DNA from 3 places in the Marinomonas foliarum genome. Region 3 is predicted to be linked to each of the others. Evidence: predicted binding sites of a transcription regulator. Region 3 holds the regulator's gene; each other region holds the start of a gene.
What was found. The regulator PhoB, encoded in region 3, activates phosphate uptake and scavenging genes when phosphate is short. The targets are predictions, from matches to a motif close to TGTCATANNNNTGTCANA.
Positions count from the first base shown of each region.

Region 1 (6,586 bases), 1.3 Mb from region 3:
GCTTTTTGATGAGACAGGGAAAACAAATTCACGCCAGCCAAACAGGCCGCGCCTTTATTGACTGCTTACCAACACAATTAGTCACCCCAGATATGACGGCAAAATGGGAATCAGCCCTGAACAGCATCAGTCTTGGCGAAGCCAGCTATCAAACCTTCATGACGAGCCTAGAAGTCAATTTGAATCAGCTACTCAGCGCTTCCCGAGAAATGCCTACCTCTGCCTTGCAAAACTTACCACCGCCAGCTAAAAACCCTTTTGCCAAGCGTAAAGGCACAACAAGTAAAAGAACATCGAGCACAAGGAAAACATCGGGAGCAAAAACCGATGCCACAAAAACAAGAAGACGCTCAAAAGCGTCTTCTTAATAAAAATGGCATGTTTTAAGCTGGCTTGCTATCAACCAATAGCAAGCCATAAACCAACACCAATCATCAATGTGCCAGCAATACGGTTCATTATGCGCACATTACCACTCTGCATAAGAAGAGACTTTAACGTTCTTCCGCCTGCTGCGTAAATCAGCAAGCAAGTAAATTCTAAAGTAAGAATGATTGCAATCAGTACTATCAGCTGGCTTGCCAAAGAATGGCTCGCATCCAAAAATGGCGGCAATAAGGCGACAAAAAAAGCCCAACCTTTCGGGTTAGCAATAGCAGTTACAAAGCCTTGGGAAATCAAATCAAACCGAGATGCTGGTTTACTGTCTGTCGAATCCGCTTTAATGGCCATTTTGCCTTTAGACAGCCACATTTGCAGGCCAACATAAGCAAGGTAAGCACCGCCAAGGTATTTTAATACGATAAATACACTAGGGTAATTTAATAACAAAGCAGCGACGCCAATAGCCGATAAAATAGCCACCATGGCAACACCAACTAACTCTCCTAACATCATCCATAGAGCGCGTTTGACTCCAATCGTCATACCTAACGTCATCGCTAATGTCATACACATACCTGGTGTAACAGACACAAAAAAGAAGGTCGGAATAAAAGCCGACAAAAGCGCTAAATTCACAGAAGGTCCTTTATAAATAATGAGGGGTTAAAATGCAAAATTGTCATGGCTGCACTCAACTAGCAAGTACTAAATATAAATAGACAATAAGATTATTTGATAAGAGTTCGCTTAAAAACGTTTCTTTTCCTGGAACGTCGAATCTTCGATGAATTTGTTCCACTCATCGTCCAGTTCTTCTTCACCTTGGTTATCCATATCACGGCTAATTTCATCTTCCGCTTTTTGCAAGACAAGATCTTCTTCTATTTCCTGAATCAACTCTTTTAACTTCAGAATAGTAGCCTGAGCCTCAACAGACTCTTTAATAGGATTCAATTGCGAAAGCGATTCTTTATACATTTCCAGAGCAGAACTCATCTGACCGCTTAAAAATGCCTTCCTAGCAAGATGAGAGTGGTAATCTGAATTAACTTTGTAATGGAAAAAATTAAGTAACTTGTTATAACGATTAACAACATCAGAATCGATGGTTTTTTCTTTTTGCGAAAGAATTAAGTAAGACTTAAAAGACTCAAATAAGCGTCTAACTTCGATAATTAGCAGCTCATCATTCATAGGCTTAGCACGTCTCTTCTGTTTACTTCCTTGAAACTCTTTCATTTCTGCGGCTATGTTTTGTCGACGACGACTCAAAGTCGCATCAGGCTGTAAGGCAATAAGCTGGTCATAAAGAGAAACCATCCTAGAAAAAAGCCACAGTTTCATATCCTTAGGTTGATACTGAGGAGGCATTTCATCAAGATAGCGACGCACTTGGCGCAATTGATTATTTAGAGCAGCCACTTTACGCAACTTTTCTAATCTTGCTTGCTCTTTAAGCTGTAGAAAAATCGCAAAAGCAATAAATCCACCGATAACCAGCAAAAGTACAGTGATGGTAACAGCAGTCATATCGTAGGTTTTTTACCTTAATATTGTTTATGGAATAATTTCATTCCGCTACTTTTGTCAAAATAGATTACTCCAAATCATTTCTGCTCGAGCTTTGCCCCATCCTTTTTAAAAACAAACTTCTTCAACATCCTGTATCCATTTTTGGAGGCGTGCCGTATCTTTTTAGAGGTATTCACGGAACCATTTTTTAATAGCCGACAAGAGCACACAAAATTCATGCAATCACCGCTCTTTACCATCGTCTAAATTTTATCAAGTCTATCAAACCAACGCGTCTCGGTAACAAAACACGCATCACATTATAGCAATCTGGCGACTTCTAGCCACACCATGCTACTGAGTTCTTTAAGTACAGACTGAAGTACATCGTGTATTTGCATTAATTTAGACCTGATTATTATCAGATCCAAACCATGACATTATTAAATAATTCGACAAGCAATACTATTTTATATAACACCATGCCTCTCTTGAAAACAAAAAAAGACCAGAAATACTGATCTTTTTTTGTTTGTACATAATGCTCTTCTATCGAGAAACTGAAAAACCAAGCAACATATAGAAGATTGCTGCAGACAATATTGCGGAAGCAGGTACTGTAATTACCCACGCGGCAGCAATACGCAATAACGCAGAGCGTTTCACTAACTCTTTCTTGGTTGCTTTTTTCAAGCCTTTACGCTCTGCAGATGAGATAGGAGATGAAGCCTGAGCCGCCTTCAATTCTTTCAATATCGCACGCTTTTCTTCTACATCAGCCAGCTTGAAACGTTTCACAAACTCTTGTGTTTGCTCGCCGTCATGACCAGCAGATTCAGAATGAGAAATAATAGAAGCCAGCTTTTTCTCATAAGATTGTTTCAAATACTCACGTAAGAAGCCAACACCAAAGATACCACCAACCGCAATGTGAGTAGAACTAACTGGTAAGCCAAGTTGAGAAGCGACAATCACAGTAATCGCAGCCGCCATAGCCACACAAAAAGCACGAGTTTTATCAAGCTCTGTTATCTCTGAGCCCACTGTTTTGATCAGCTTTGGACCAAATAGAGCAAGACCAACAGCAATACCAATCCCGCCTACCATCATGATCCAAATAGGAATAGATGCTTTACTAGAAACAGCACCCGTCATTAGTGCATCATTAATTGCAGCAAGAGGCCCAATCGCATTGGCAACATCGTTTGCACCATGAGCAAAACTTAGCAATGCCGCAGACACTATAAGAGGCAGCGTAAATAAGCTATTCACTGCATCTTTGTCGTTCTTCAATGCGGATGCAGCTTTGTCAACCATAGGGCGAACAAGGAAATAAACAGTTAGCGCAATGGCAAAAGCGATCATCGCAGCCGTAATAAAGTCTAGTTTCCAAAGGCGCTTAAGCCCCTTTAGAATAAGGTAAGTAGAAAACGCCCAAACCATCAATCCAACCAATAAAGGCACAACCTTCTTCGCGGAGTCAATCATGTCGCTTTTATAAGTAATGGCACGCTTAATGTACATTAAGAATAACGCCGCAATCACGCCGCCCATTACAGGGGATATTACCCAGCTAGCAACAATCGCAATTAATTTATCCCAATTTGCGATATCCCAACCGCCAGCAGCAATACCTGCGCCCAGTACACCACCAACAATGGAGTGCGTCGTCGATACAGGAGCACCAAGGTAAGTCGCTAAGTTTAGCCATATTGCGCCCGCCAATAAGGCCGCCATCATAACCCAAATAAAGGTCTCTGCGTCGCCAATTGAGTTAGGATTGATGATGCCATTCTTGATCGTACCAACAACGTTACCACCAGCAATCAAAGCACCTGCAGCTTCAAAAATCGCCGCTATCAAAATCGCCCCTGTCATCGACAAGGCTTTTGAGCCAACAGCAGGCCCAACGTTATTAGCTACATCGTTAGCACCGATATTGACAGCCATGTAGGCACCAATTGCAGCAGCGATCGCTAAAATAGATAAATTAGAAACCCCAACACCATTTGATGAAGCATAAAAACCAGATGCCAAAACAAAAGCCAAGGCAATTAATACACGAACAAATTCATGACCACTCAGTAAAGTGGAATCTTCTTTTGGGTTATTTGTAAGATCCATACGGGCTCTTCTTTCTATAATTAATCTATGCCAAACCGCTGATCATTCAGGCTAAACTAAAACCATCAACGACATGCTTATCCTAGCATCCAAAATAAATTTGGCTCTCAATTCATCCCGTCACATTTCTGTAAAATGTAAATTCGGCGTCATTCTACACTGGGAGTCTTTAGATAAAAACCCCTAAGCCTATTGATAATAACGACTCGAAAAAGGACAAAAAAAAAGTGCCCGCCAAAGGCACTTATTGCAAAGATACTACAGAAATATGACTGATTTGTTACAGATTGAATTTTATAAAGAATTAACACTCAATCACATTCACGGCTAAACCACCACGTGAGGTTTCTTTGTATTTATCATTCATGTCTCTGCCCGTATCTCGCATAGTACGAATGACCTTATCAAGAGACACATAATGTGTGCCATCGCCACGCAGCGCCATACTTGCCGAATTGATTGCTTTTATCGACCCCATTGCATTTCGCTCTATACATGGCACTTGCACTAATCCACCAATAGGATCGCATGTCAGTCCAAGATTGTGCTCCATACCGATTTCGGCAGCATTTTCTATTTGCTCTGGTGTGCCACCTGTTGCCGCGGCTAACCCTGCCGCAGCCATAGCACAAGCAGAGCCGACTTCTCCCTGACAGCCTACTTCAGCACCAGAAATAGACGCATTCTCTTTAAATAACAAACCTATCGCCGCTGCAGTAAGGAAGAAGTCTATAACGCCTTCTTCACAAGAGCGTGGACAAAACTCCCAGTAATAATGTAAAACCGCAGGAATAATACCAGCAGCACCGTTTGTTGGTGCAGTAACCACACGCCCACCAGCCGCATTCTCCTCATTCACTGCCAGTGCATAAAGGTTGACCCAATCCATAGCCCCTAAAGAAGGGGTTATCATATCCATACGTGTTTTACTGGTTAAATCTCTATGAAGGCTTGCGGCTCTGCGCTTAACTTTTAAACCGCCAGGTAAAATACCTTCATTACGAATGCCTTCTTGAACGCAGGCTTTCATTACAGACCAGATCGAGAGAATACCCTGTTTTATTTCTTCTTCTGTTCTCCAGTGTTGCTCATTCTCCATCATAATCTGAGAAATAGTTTTGTCATTGTCTCGACAAAGCTTTATGAGCTCCTCTGCACTATGAAACTCATGAGGAAGTTTTGTTGTGTCTTCAACCAATGCCACATTTCCATGTTCGTCTTCTTGAACAATGAAACCACCACCAACAGAGTAAAAAGTCGCCTGATGAAGCGTGTTGCCATCAACATCAAATGCAACCAACACCATACCATTTGCATGAAAATCTAGACGATCAACTCGATGATAAATAAGGTCTGTAGAAACATTAATCGAGATAGAATGTCGTGCCAATAACTTAAGTTGCGATGTGGCTTCAATAACCTCAACACGCTCACTAACTCCGCTCGGGTCAATCAGATCAGGCAGTTCACCTTCCAGCCCCATCAATACAGCTACGCCTGTTCCATGCCCCTTACCTGTTGCACCAAGTGAGCCGTATAAATCTATTTTCAAACGACTGACTTTTGATTCTAGATTAAGGCTTTGTATTTGATGAGCAAACTGGTTCGCCGCAATCATAGGGCCAACAGTATGGGAACTAGAGGGACCAATCCCTACTTTAAAAAGGTCAAATAAACTGATTGCCATGGCTTTTTCCTCTGCCGTCCAATGTTTCTTGTGCGACATTTAAGTTGTATAACAGGAACTACTAATAAGGCGAAATTATCACTTCTTAGATAAAGTTTCCAATCGGAAACTCCGTTTTTTCCTCTATATAGCGATAGATCCAGTAAAGAGGCAAATTTATGACGCTTCAAGGCTAGTTGTACGAATACAGGAAAAATAAAAACATGTGCGGAAACAAAAAAAGCCAGTGTGAGATATACACACTGGCTTAGCTCAAAACTGTCAACAAACAGAAATGCAGACTATTTGTATCCCGCCACCAGAACTTAAACGTTTGCTAGGTTAGAAAAAACCTAACGGGTTAACATCGTAGCTAACCAACATATTTTTCGTTTGTTGATAATGCTCTAGAGCGATTTTATGAGTTTCACGGCCAACACCCGATTTTTTATACCCACCAAAAGCGGAATGAGCCGGATACTGGTGATAACAATTCATCCAAACACGACCCGCTTCAAGGTTACGCCCCATACGATAAGCAAGGTTAGTATCTCTTGTCCAAACCCCTGCCCCTAAACCAAACTCACTGTCATTAGCAATAGCAAGCGCTTCCGCTTCATCTTTAAAGGTTGTCACACTGACCACTGGTCCAAAAATCTCTTCTTGGAAGATGCGCATGTCGTTAGAGCCTTTAAATAAGGTTGGCTGAACATAAAAGCCTTTCTCTAAGCCATCTACGGATTCTATCCCGCCACCAATTAGCAGTTCTGCTCCCTCAGCTTTACCAATGTCCATGTAGCTCATTATTTTATCAAATTGCTGTTTGGATGCCTGAGCGCCCACTTGCACATCGGTATCCAATGGATTACCACGTTTAATCGTTTTTGTACGCTCAATGAC
Region 1 covers NZ_CP070273.1:3,175,936-3,182,521, reverse strand. Annotated here, with positions in the region: gene JSY38_RS14810 (DNA topoisomerase III) at 1-368, shown strand, start outside; gene JSY38_RS14805 (LysE family translocator) at 400-1,020, opposite strand; gene JSY38_RS14800 (hypothetical protein) at 1,132-1,914, opposite strand; gene JSY38_RS14795 (inorganic phosphate transporter) at 2,446-4,020, opposite strand; gene JSY38_RS14790 (L-serine ammonia-lyase) at 4,325-5,707, opposite strand; gene exaC (acetaldehyde dehydrogenase ExaC) at 6,029-6,586, opposite strand, start outside.
Region 1: JSY38_RS14795 (inorganic phosphate transporter) is a predicted target of PhoB. The motif match lies at 4,277-4,294, and genes of this name have one in related genera.

Region 2 (6,586 bases), 540 kb from region 3:
GCTTTTATTTCTGCCGTTCTTTGATCGTCAAACAGACACTGTACGTGGTGTTGCTGCAGCGGTTATTGAGTTGAGTTCTTTAACCGACACTATAGTTAATCAAGGGGGGTTACCTAATACCGATCTGTATTTAGTGGATGCTGATAATGGCGCCCCTGACCCTATTATTGTAGCAAAAAGTACGGCTTCGAATTTATCAGGAAAAGAACTTGTCACGCGCTATAACGGAGGAAAATTTGAGCACGCTGTTAGGTTTGATATTCAGGTGGGCGCAAAATCTTGGCAGCTTTATCAGGTTAGCGACAGCTATTTCTTTAAACCGCCTTGGATTGTTAAATTTGTTTTAGCGTGTGGCTTTTTGTTCACGGGTTTATTTGGTTGGTTTTTATTGATCGTCAGTAGTCATACGTCAGAAATCGAGAATCGCGTTAGATTGAGAACACGTGACTTGCAGCTGGTGAACGAGCATTTAAAAGCGTCTGAGCTGGAGCAAAGTAAAGCTAAGGAAGAGGCGCAAGAAGCGAGTCGTGCGAAGAGTGAGTTTTTGGCGAACATGAGCCATGAAATACGTACGCCACTGAATGGTGTTATTGGCTGTTTGTCTTTGTTGATGAATACTAAACTGCAGTCTGAACAATCTAAATTAGTGAGTATATCTCAGCAAAGTGCTGAGTCTTTGTTGGATATTCTTAATGACATTTTAGATTTGTCCAAGATCGAAATGGGCGGGTTAGTGTTAGAGAAACACGAGTTTGAACTGCCTGATTTGATTGAAGAAGTGACCAACATCTTTGTTCTCAGGGCGGAGGAAAAAGGCATAGTACTAAACTCGCCTGCGGTGTTGGTTCCTGAATTAACCTTGTTCGGAGATCGGTTACGACTCAAGCAGGTGTTGGTGAATTTGTTAGGCAATGCGATTAAATTCACTAGTGCTGGTGAAGTGTCTTTACGTATTGAGGTGGAGCCGCTATCCGACGCGGATGTGGTGTTACGTATTAGCGTTGAAGACACTGGTGTCGGTGTGTCTGAGGAGAGTCAGCGTCGATTGTTCCAGCGCTTTAATCAAGCGGACAGTTCGACGACTCGTAAGTTTGGTGGTACTGGACTAGGTTTGGCGATCAGCAAAGAAATTGTCGAGGCGATGGCGGGTGAAATTGGCTTGGTATCGGCAGAAGGCAAGGGATCGACCTTCTGGTTCCGTGTGCCATTTGAAACGCGTTCTGCGCCTATCAAAGAAATGGTGGTAATGCCTCAATTTAAGATGACGTTAGTGTATATTAATGACACTGGGCGAGAGTATGTTAGTGCGATACTTGACTCTCTTGGTGTTACACACAATGCATATAGCAACCTTGAGCAGGCCTTGTCTGAAAGAGAGTTAATTGGTCAATGCGTATTATTGGATACCGATGCTCTGGCTGCAGGAAACCAAGTTGATGTGACAGCATGGGATACCTTTTGTATAGCTAAAACAGTGTCGCAAATTTTATTGCATGGACGTTCTGATGCAGAGCCTGAGAAAGAGAAATATATTGATAGGTTAACCAAGCCTATCTTTATCCGGCCTTTGCTAAAAGTATTAGAAAATATAAAACCTGTATTGGAAGGAGAGGTGGTTATGACAGTTAAAGAAACGGAAAACACGTCAGAAGGGCGTCCTGTCTTTAATGCCAAGGTTTTGTTAGCTGAAGATAATTTAACCAATCAGATTGTGGCTCGAGGTCTATTAAATATGTATGGCGTTGACGTTGTGGTGGCCAGCGATGGACAAAAAGCTGTAGAAGAAGCCCAAACTACTAAGTTTGATATGATCTTTATGGATTGTCAGATGCCAGTGATGGATGGCTATGAAGCAACTCGTGTAATTCGTCAGTCTTCAGGCGGCGCAACGCCGTCAGATGTTGCGATTGTCGCTCTTAGTGCCAATGTTATGAAAGGCGATGAAGACGAATGCTTTGCTGCAGGCATGAATGACCATATTGCAAAACCTATCTCACAAGATAAGTTAACTGCGATTCTTACAAAGTGGCTTTCTTAAGGCGATATTATGAATACGGTCATAGATATTGAGGTTCTTCCTAATGATTGAGCTAAAGGTGTTTGATAATACTGACTACAGTAACCGTTTAGCATGCAATCAGGAGTTGATGGCTCTGGTGGCAGCGGAGTTCATTAAGGAAGCCAAAGGCTTATTGGACATGTTACATGCGCATATTGTTAACCAAGAGTGGGACGAATTTTCATTGGTGTCGCACCGTTTGAAAGGTGCGGCACTAGAAGTGTCCGGTAACCGTTTTTGTAAGCTCATTGTGGAAATGGAAATGCAGTCGAAGCAGGGCAACGTCGACACTCTTTCATCTCGTTATAGCATGTTAAAAGAAGAATTCGACGCGCTTGTTTATGCGCTCAACCAATACGTTTTACAGTAATTATCCCTTCATTTTTTTGTCGATATTCATGGGTATGGCCGTTTTTATATGGTTGTACTGAATGTCTTTGTTGGCTATGTCTTGAGTATTTCCTCCGTTTTGGTTTCATTTGAATGCTTGTTGTATTTCAAATGAAACCTATCTATCATCAAAATGAAATATTTTCTTTCTATAGTGGTTCTTTCTTTTCTAATAAAAACTCATTGTGAGGAACACGGAAATGCATAATTTGAAGTTAGCGTCAGTTGTTGTTGGTTTATCTATGGCAAGTTCGGCCTTTGCTGCCACGCAAGTAGAATGGTGGCATGCAATGGGTGGTGCAAATGGTGAAAAGGTCAATGAAATCGCCAAAGCCTTTAATGACTCACAAAGTGATTATGAGGTAAAACCTGTCTACAAAGGCAACTATACCGAGACTATGACGTCAGCGATTGCGGCGTTTCGGGCGAAACAGCAGCCAGCCATTGTTCAAGTATTTGAGGTGGGGACCGCGAGCATGATGGCGGCCGAAGGTGCGATTTATCCTGTGTATAAATTGATGAAAGACTCTGGTCAGGCATTTGATGAAAGTGCTTACTTGAGTGCGGTGACAGGCTATTACTCGAACACTGATGGCGAAATGCTTTCTATGCCTTTCAATAGTTCCACACCTGTTCTGTATTACAACAAAGATTTATTCAAAAAAGCGGGCATCAGCCAAGCGCCTAAAACATGGCAAGAAGTAGAAAGTGTGTCTAAGAAGCTGCTCGCGTCTGGCGTTAGTTGTGGCTTTACGACCGCTTGGCAATCTTGGGTGCAGTTGGAAAACCTAAGTGCTCGTCATAACGTACCTTTTGCAACGCTGGAAAACGGCTTTGCAGGGTTGGGAACAGAGTTTAAATTCAATGGTCCTTTGCAAGTTGCTCATATAGAGAAAATGGGTGAATGGCAAAAGAGTGGTATTTTTAGTTATGCGGGTCGTACCAATGACGGCGCAGCTAAATTCTATAGCCAAGAATGCGCTATGTTTACTGAGTCTTCTGCGGGTTACGCTGGTATCAAACGTAACGCAACATTCGACTTTGGTGTGAGTGAACTTCCATACTGGGAAGGCAAAGTTAAGCAGCCTTCTAACACCATTATTGGTGGTGCGTCTTTATGGGTGCTGCAAGGCCACTCTAAAGAAGAATATAAAGGTGTTGCTTCTTTCCTAAGCTACTTGTCTAAAGCGTCAGTGCAAGCAGATTGGCATCAATTCTCTGGTTACCTGCCAATCACTAAAGCGGCTTACGATTTAACCAAAGAGCAAGGCTTCTACAAGGCGAACCCTGGAACAGAGACAGGCGTTAACCAAATGACGACTGGCACGCCAACTGCCAATACCAAAGGTTTGCGTTTTGGTAACTTTGTACAGATTCGTGGCATCATCGATGAGTCTTTAGAGTCTGTCTGGAGCGGTAAGGTTGATGCACAAACAGCACTAAATACGGCTGTTGAACGTGGTAACGCGCAACTTCGTCGATTTGAAAAAGCGAACAAGTAAATAAAATCTGCGCCCTTATGTTTTATACGTAAGGGCGCTTTATATTTCTACGATAGTTTGTTTTTTTATTTGTTGTTCTCTTTTGTTTGGATTGTCCGATGACAGTTACCTTTCCCCAAAAAGGCCTACCTTGGCTATTGTTGTTGCCGCAGTTGTTGGTCACAGCGATTTTCTTCCTTTGGCCTGCTGAACAAGCTTTAGAGCAAGCGTTTTATCAAGAAGACGCCTTTGGCTTGAGTCGTGAATTTATTGGTTTGGAAAATTTTATCGATTTGTTCACCGACCCTCTGTACTACCAATCTATGTTAACCACTTTGGTGTTCAGTTTTTCTGTTGCCATTGTGGGCATGTCGTTGGCGCTTTTCTTAGCTGTGATGGCGGACCGTGTGATCCGTGGCAAGCTAGCGTATCAAACCTTATTGATTTGGCCATATGCCGTCGCGCCAGTGTTGGCGGGTGTGTTGTGGTGGATTTTATTTGATCCGAGCATGGGGCCGATTGCCTTGTGGTTGAAGTCGGCCGGTGTTGACTGGAATCATTATCTTGATGGCAACCAAGCGATGATCTTGGTGGTAATTGCTTCGACTTGGAAGCAAATCAGTTATAACTTTTTATTTTTCCTTGCGGGTTTGCAAGCCGTGCCACGCTCGCTTATTGAAGCGGCGGCGATTGATGGTGCAAGTCCGTTTAAGCGCTTTTGGACCATTGTTTTTCCGCTTTTGTCTCCGACGACGTTTTTCTTGTTAGTTGTTAACCTTGTATACGCCTTCTTTGAAACCTTCGGTGTAATCGATGCGACCACCAAAGGCGGCCCAGGACAAAGTACCACGACCTTAGTTTATAAGGTGTTTGATGACGGTTTTGTTGGTTTGGATCTGGGTGGATCGGCTGCGCAATCGGTTGTGCTCATGGCGATTGTTGGTTTGATGACCGTTATTCAGTTTCGTTTTATTGAGCGGAAGGTGCAGTACTCATGATCGAAAATCGACCTTGGTTAACCTTTGCTAGCCACGCCACGTTATTGGTGGGGATCGGCTTGGTGGCATTACCTGTTTGGATGGCTCTGGTAGCGTCGACGCATCCTGCTTCGGCATTTGGTGTCGGGCATATCCCTCTGTGGTTTGGTGATGCTGGTGTAGAAACATGGGGAACCGTGTTGTTTGAAGAGGCGGGCAACGGTGTGGACACGCCTGTCTGGTTTATGATGCTGAATTCTCTGATCATGGCACTGGGCATTACCTTCGGCAAAATCGTCATTTCTTTGTTATCGGCTTACGCCATTGTGTTTTTTCGATTCCCGTTTCGTAACTTGTGTTTTTGGATCATTTTTATGACCTTGATGCTGCCAGTTGAGGTGCGGATTGTGCCGACCTACGAGGTGGTAGCGAATCTGGATCTTCTCAATAGCTATACGGGGTTAACTCTGCCTTTGATCGCCAGCGCAACAGCGACTTTTTTGTTTCGCCAATGCTTCTTGAGTATACCGGGAGAGCTGGTGGAAGCCGCGCGAATAGACGGTGCTGGGCCATGGCGTTTCTTCTTTGACATCTTGTTGCCTCTGTCTCGAACTAATATCGCGGCCTTGTTTGTGATCTTGTTTATTTATGGTTGGAATCAATATTTATGGCCTTTGTTGATCACCACGGACGACGCTTATTACACCTTGGTGATGAGTATTAAGCGCATGCTGTCGGTGACCGATGGTGATATCGCATGGAACCAAATTATGGCAACCACCTTATTAGCGATGTTGCCACCAGTTGCGGTGGTGATAGGCATGCAGAAGCTGTTTGTTAAAGGCTTAGTGGATTCGGAGAAGTAGTAATGACGGACGTTATTTTAGAAAAAGTGGGTAAGACTTACCCTAATGGTTATCATGCTATTCCAAGCGTCGATTTAACGATTGAAGAAGGCGAATTTATTGTTTTGGTCGGCCCTTCTGGTTGTGGTAAATCCACCTTGTTGCGCATGGTGGCAGGTCTGGAAAGTATTTCTACTGGTGAACTGCGCATCCGTGGCGAGCGCATGAATGAGAAGGAACCCGCAGAGCGTGACATCGCCATGGTGTTTCAGAATTACGCCTTGTACCCGCATATGTCGGTGTACGACAACATGGCTTACGGCCTGAAAAACCGCGGCATGCCAAAGGATCAAATTGCAGAAAAAGTCAGTGATGTAGCACAGATGCTGGGCTTAACGGAATTGCTGCAACGTAAGCCGCGTCAATTGTCTGGAGGTCAGCGCCAACGTGTTGCTATGGGGCGAGCCATGGTTCGTGACCCGAAAGTGTTCTTGTTTGATGAACCCTTGTCTAACTTGGATGCAAAATTACGTGTGCAGATGCGTGTCGAAATTCGTCAGTTGCAGCGTAAATTAGGCACCACGACCTTGTATGTGACCCATGATCAAGTTGAGGCGATGACCTTGGCAGATCGCTTGGTGGTTTTAAACAAAGGCAAGGCGGAGCAAATTGGTACGCCGATGGATTTATACAATAAACCGGCAACGCCTTTTGTGGCGGCGTTTATTGGCTCGCCATCGATGAATTTGATCAATGCGAATTTGACTGAGCAAGGTATTAAAATTTCTGACGCCTTAACACTGCCTTTGTCCCATCAACATCGTGGAAGCATTG
Region 2 covers NZ_CP070273.1:2,453,360-2,459,945, forward strand. Annotated here, with positions in the region: gene JSY38_RS11325 (ATP-binding protein) at 1-2,038, shown strand, start outside; gene JSY38_RS11330 (Hpt domain-containing protein) at 2,082-2,429, shown strand; gene ugpB (sn-glycerol-3-phosphate ABC transporter substrate-binding protein UgpB) at 2,650-3,951, shown strand; gene ugpA (sn-glycerol-3-phosphate ABC transporter permease UgpA) at 4,050-4,928, shown strand; gene ugpE (sn-glycerol-3-phosphate ABC transporter permease UgpE) at 4,925-5,773, shown strand; gene JSY38_RS11350 (sn-glycerol-3-phosphate import ATP-binding protein UgpC) at 5,776-6,586, shown strand, end outside.
Region 2: ugpB (sn-glycerol-3-phosphate ABC transporter substrate-binding protein UgpB) is a predicted target of PhoB. The motif match lies at 2,573-2,590, and genes of this name have one in related genera.

Region 3 (6,586 bases):
TGCCTTGTTAGATCGCACTAATGGAACCTTGTGATGTCTTTAAAAATATTGGTTGTTGATGATGCCTCTTTTACTCGTGATTTGATTCGGCGGACATTGCGTAAGCAGTTTCCTGCAGTCGAGATTGAAGAAGCGGTAAATGGCCGTAAAGCCCAGCAAATGCTGACCAAAACGCAGTTCGATATTGTTTTGTGTGATTGGGAAATGCCTGAAATGACAGGGGTTGAACTGCTTAAATGGTGTCGAGAGCAGCCTAAATACAAAAAAGAAGATGTGCCCTTTGTGATGATTACGAGTCGTGGTGATAAAAGCCATGTGGTGGAAGCTGTTCAGTCTGGCGTAACGGATTATCTTGGAAAGCCGTTTTCTAGTGAGCAATTAGCAAACAAAGTCATATCCGCAGCTAAGAAGCATGGGCTTGATAAGAAACTGACGTCACAGAAATCTCGTGAATCTGCCTCTCCTGGTGGTGTAAGCACGGCATCACTCGATGTACTCATGGGAGCGGGTAAATCTGCTCCTGTAAAAGCCACCAAGTTTACCAACCCCGATGCGCCCGTTGTGTCAGTAAAGGATGTCAAAATCCCGACCATAGTGCGCTTCGAAGGCAAACAGTTTCGTTGTATGGTTATCCAGTTTAGTAAGACCGAAGCGACCATGTTCATTAAGAGTGACGATGTCGTGCCGCAAGTATTGGGGCAGGCTGTATTGGATTTGGAGCATAAAGGCGTAACGAATCGCTTAAATTATTATGTACAATCCGTAGCAACGACTGAGAAGAAACATGACTCGACTTTTTTGACGGTAATTTTAAGTTTGATCGACCAAGACAGCGAAAAAGAGGCCTTTATTAGTCAGTTGTTTGAAAGCTTATAAACTTTCATTATCAAAACCCTCCTCACAGCCTCCCCTTGTAAAGGGGGAAGCTGTGAGGAGGGTTTAATTAATCACTTGGCGACTCGTTGCTTTCGTCTGTTGTAATTGCAATAGCAGCTGTTACAGCATCATTCCTAATTCTGTTAGCCGGGAAATGACACGAGAAAGTACTACCAAAACCTGGCTGGCTGCGAATCTGTAACTTAGCTTCATGATGCAATAATACATGCTTCACAATCGCCAGACCTAAGCCAGTGCCGCCTGTTTTGGAGCCTCGACCTTTGTCCACTCTGAAAAAACGCTCTGTGAGTCTAGGTATATATCGAGGGTCAATCCCGATTCCACTATCTTGTACCGAGAACACGCCGTTAAATTCGCTTGATTCCCACTTTACTGTAATGGCGCCACCATCTGGTGAATACTTGATGGCGTTGACGATTAGGTTCGAAAACGCACTGTAAAGCTCTTTATAGGAGCCATATAAATGCGCCTCTTCTGGAATATGCAAAGACAGTGAGTGTGAATCTTTGAGGATTGGTCCCATCGCATTAGTGATGGAGTTTATGATGTTGGATATTTTATGCCACTGATTTTCTTCACGTTTGTCGTTGCTTTCTAAACGCGAAAGCAACAAGAGATCTTCGATAAGCTGTTCCATTCGTTCAGACTGCTCAGACATATTGACGATGCCTTTTTGCATACTGCTAGGTAAGCTGTCTCGAAACATGTCGAGAGTTTCTAAATACCCTTTAATTACGGTAAGTGGGGTTTTTAATTCATGAGATGCATTGGCGACAAAGTCTTTGCGCATCTGCTCTAATAAGTGCAAACGTGTGACATCACGAACAAAAATCAAGTGGTCATTTTTGTCATATAAAGTGGTTTGAATTTCTAAATAGACACCGTCTTTGGCGGGAGACTTAATGATTAAAGGTTCCCCAAAACGCTTTTGACTAAAGTAACGGAAGAAGTCTGGGTTGCGGACGATGTTGGTTATGATTTGGCCACGGTCTGTGTGACGAATTAAGCCAAGGAAATGCCCTGCGGAATTGTTCCACCACTCTAAATTACCTTGATTGTCCGCCATGATCACGCCTTCTTTCAAGGCGGTGGTCGAGCTTTCAATACGTGTTAAGGCTTGGCGCATTCGGCGCTTAGACTTGCGCTGCTTTTTCTGTAGGCGATAGACAGCGTCAAAGACGTCACCCCAAATACCACTGGCTTCTGGGGGTGCTGCGCGTCCCGAATAGCGTAACCAATTATGAAACTGATAAAGCTGATAAAGTTGCCAATACAAAGAGCCCAAAACATACAGCAGCAAAACACCTAATAATTGCCCAACGATTAGGCCGATGACAACACAGGCAACTAACCCTGCTAGCCAACTCAGAATGGTGTTTCGCCAAATGGTTTTCATACGGACCTTTTTGCTGAAAAGCGGTAACCTGTTCCTCGTACAGTTTGTATCAAGAAATCATGAGTACTGCCAATGGCTTTGCGTAAGCGACGAATGTGAACGTCTACTGTACGCTCTTCAACGTAAACGTTACCGCCCCATACTTGATCTAATAATTGTGCTCTAGAGTATGCGCGCTCTTGGTGGGTCATTAAGAACTTGAGCAAACGGTATTCTGTTGGCCCCATTTCCAAAGGACGGCTACCAATGGTGACGCGTTGGCTGATTGGGTCAAGCGTTAGGCCTTCGATTTCAATAGGCTCATCAACACCTTGTGGTGTTGCGCGACGCAATACGGCTTTTAGGCGTGCAACTAACTCTCTTGGTGAAAAAGGTTTCGTAATATAATCATCAGCACCGACTTCTAGGCCCTGTATTTTATTATCTTCTTCACTTTTCGCTGTCAAAATAATGACGGGAATTTCCGCCGTCGTCGTGTCTTTTTTCAAGCGACGTGTCAGCTCAATGCCACTGCCCCCTGGCATCATCCAATCGACAAGCACTAGGTCTGGTCGATGATCTACAATGATTTCATGGGCTTGCTGGATATTTTCTGCTTCCAAATACTCGTAACCCGCCATTTCAAGGGCTATGGCTATCATTTCGCGTATGGAAGATTCGTCATCAATAATTAATACTTTTTTACCGGTCACAGGATTCATCCTCATCTCAGGAACGGTTTCATTAAAGCGACCAATTGTGACAATTCGATTACATTGTCACAACTTTGCCACATATTACACAAAATAGCTTAGTACTAGGCCAATAAAGACACAGTACCCAATGCGGTTGTTGTCTAAAAAAGAACGAAAGCAAGCTTGTCTATCGCGCTCTTTTGCTTGTTTAAATTGTTGATAAAACAAACCAACACAGACAACAAGTGACACAAAGTATAACCAATGTAGTCCAGCGAGTAGGCCAATCCAAGTCAATAAAGATAAGGTTAGCCCCTGTAGGCAAACAATAACAAATAAATCATAGCGACCAAATAAGATTGCTGTCGATTTAATACCGACTTTTAGGTCGTCGGGACGGTCTGTCATCGCATAATAGGTGTCGTAGGCTATTGTCCAAAAACAGTTGGCGACAAACAACATCCATAGCTCAGGGTCTGCCAAATCTCCTCCCTGTGCGCTGTAAGCCATAGGAATCGCCCAAGAAAAGGCCAAACCAAGAAACAACTGCGGCAGATGCGTGTATCGCTTCATAAACGGATACAGAGCTGCAAGGCCCAAGCCAGCAAACGACAATAGAATCGTTCTTAGGTCTGTAAAGAGTACCAAGATGAAACTCAAAATAGACAAAGCGCAAAAGAGGAGAAGTGCTTCTTTTTCAGACACTCGACCCGACGGTAGAGGGCGGTTCTTAGTTCGTTCAACATGGCCGTCGACTTTTCTATCAGCGTAGTCATTAATGACGCAACCCGCTGAACGCATACTAAAAACACCTAGGACAAAAATAATCACTAGATGCCATTGCGGCATGCCGTCGGCCGCCAGCCATAAAGCCCATAATGTTGGCCACATTAGTAAAAAAGAGCCAATAGGGCGGTTGAATCGTGTTAATTCTGCGTAGTCTTTAAGCTTGTTCATACTATTCCAAACGGTGATTTTAGCTGGTGTATTTCATCAAAAAAAGCTTCATTAACCAATATCCCCGGGCCAAATTGGTGGAATACAGAACGCCGTGCCCACACTGAATTAGGTCGGTTTGGGAACATGTGCTTTGGTAATTGTGTGACTTCGATACCGCTTCGCTTGAGAGCTCTGTGCTGGAACAAATAGCCGCCTAATGGCTTGTTTTGTAATTGTTTTACTTGGCGCCAATGTCCCTTCAAGGACTTCGCAGGAATAACCGAGCGAGCATAAATAACGGCTTGTCCATCGACCTTGAGTAGCACAGTACGAATGCGTGCTGCGTCTCTTGGTCCTAGCTTCAGGCGCTTTCGTTCCCTTGCTGTTGGAATTCCCCAGGCGTCTTCGAGGACTTCTACAATTAATGTTCCCACGCAGTGTAACTTCGCAGTGAGAGAATCTTTAGTGGTCAACCAAGGCCAAAGCTTTTGCGGTACTTTCATTTTATTAATTTGATGTACTGGAGACCAGCGGTAGTCAAATTGTTGTGCGGCAGATGGATTCATTATTGCCTGATGCATCTTTGTCATTTGAAGTTAGGTGTTCATTTTATTGATTAAGGCGACCATCTTATGCAGTTCAGCGGATTTTTGATAAATCGCATTACGGCAGTCTTCTGCTTCTTCCAGTGTTAATCCAATTTCTAGTAACACAGAAGGCTCTATTGGATTGTTATGGCGTAGCTGATTAGAGACAAACAGTAATTTCGCTAACATCGCGTGTTCCCCATAGTAGTGAGGTTTTTTGCTGTATCGAATCGCCATCCAAATGTTATCCGGTAGGCTCCAGTAACGTAGTAGCCAAGAACCTAACTGTTCTTTGGTGAAATGCAATATTTGCATCTCAACCAGTTCTGAGGGCAAGTGCGCGTTTGCTTCTTGGTAACGTGAAAGAATGGAGAAATGTGGTGGTAAAATCGTACTGATGCCCAAGTAACCAAAGTTATGTAATAAGCCAGCAAGGTAAGCATGACCAAGTTTTGGGCGATTTTGCAGAGGCATGGCTTTTACCAAAGACTCCATTAATACGGCATTTGATACGGAATCGAGCCAAAAATCTTCATAGTGACGTGGACCATCTTCTGGTGCTTGAAAGCCATTTCCCATTGATAAACCAAGCGCTAAGTTCATCACCATGTCATAGCCTAAAACGCGTATGATCGCATCCTCTACAGACTCTATAGAGCCTGGTGCGCCATAGTAAGGAGAGGATGCCCAGCTAATGACTTGAGCAGCCAAACTTGGGTCGAGAGCGATGACATCACATAACTCATCGGTGCCCGCGGATTTGTCCGTAGAAAGGCGAATAATACGATGAGATGATGCCGGCAAAGGCGGAATTTCTAATGTTTCTTCAATTCGCTGTTTAAGGCGAATGGACTGGAATCGACCAAGGGCCTGAAGAATTTGCTCTTCATCGTGTTCGTGATTATCAACAGGACGATTGATGAGTGATGTATCAATGGAAATGGCTTCAAAGCGATTCAGAGGACCTGAAAACATCGCCTCTAACTCTGCTGAGGTAATGTCATGATAGGCACCATCGACTTTAGTTCGAATCGAAAACACAGCTTCTTTTAGCATGCTTGCTTCTAAAATTGTGGTCACACTATTTGGTTTAATTAGTGGGTCGCCAGAGCTGTGATAATGATTAACAGGCTCAAAACGGCGCTTCGTCAGTCGTGATACTGCGGAAATATCAAGCATATTGTTTTCAGGGAAAATAACCTGCAAACGACCAGTGTGATCGGCTAGATGTACCACGCGTAATCTAGGAGTTGTTTGAAGGTCGATGGAAGCGTCCATGTGTTTTCCTGTTGTGAATGACGTATATAAAAAAAGCCCCTATAAAAGGGGCTTTGTGAATATAACAGATTTTAAGTTCTAGTTCTGAATAGTAACTGATTAGTGATTCAGAATTTGACTCAAGAACATCTGAGTACGGTCGTGTTGAGGATTGTCGAAGAATTCGTGAGGCTCATTCGCTTCAACGATTTCACCAGCATCCATGAAGACAACACGGTCAGCGACGGTCTTAGCAAAGCCCATTTCGTGTGTTACACACACCATGGTCATGCCTTCTTCGGCTAGCTGAACCATTACGTCCAATACTTCTTTGATCATTTCAGGGTCAAGTGCAGACGTTGGTTCATCAAATAACATGATGCGAGGCTGCATACACAAACCACGAGCGATAGCCACACGTTGCTGCTGACCACCAGACAACTGACCTGGAAATTTCAAAGCTTGGTTAGCAATTTTGACACGCTCCAAGTAATGCATCGCCATTTCTTCGGCTTCTTTCTTAGGTGTTTTGCGTACCCAGATTGGTGCCAACGTCAGGTTTTCTAAAATAGTGAGATGTGGGAACAAATTAAAGTGCTGAAACACCATGCCCACGTCTTTACGGATCGCTTCGATGTTTTTCAGGTTGTTGTTCATCTCAACACCATCAACCAAAATTGAGCCTTTCTGATGCTCTTCTAGGCGGTTGATACAACGTATCATCGTTGATTTACCTGAGCCAGAAGGGCCACAAACGACAATACGTTCGCCTTTCTTTATGCTGAAATTGATGTTTTTAAGTACATGAAAATCGCCGTACCACTTGTTTACATCGT
Region 3 covers NZ_CP070273.1:1,913,629-1,920,214, reverse strand. Annotated here, with positions in the region: gene cysZ (sulfate transporter CysZ) at 1-34, shown strand, start outside; gene JSY38_RS08895 (response regulator) at 34-876, shown strand; gene phoR (phosphate regulon sensor histidine kinase PhoR) at 944-2,293, opposite strand; gene phoB (phosphate regulon transcriptional regulator PhoB) at 2,290-2,985, opposite strand; gene ubiA (4-hydroxybenzoate octaprenyltransferase) at 3,070-3,924, opposite strand; gene JSY38_RS08875 (chorismate--pyruvate lyase family protein) at 3,921-4,496, opposite strand; gene JSY38_RS08870 (HDOD domain-containing protein) at 4,503-5,771, opposite strand; gene JSY38_RS08865 (amino acid ABC transporter ATP-binding protein) at 5,871-6,586, opposite strand, start outside.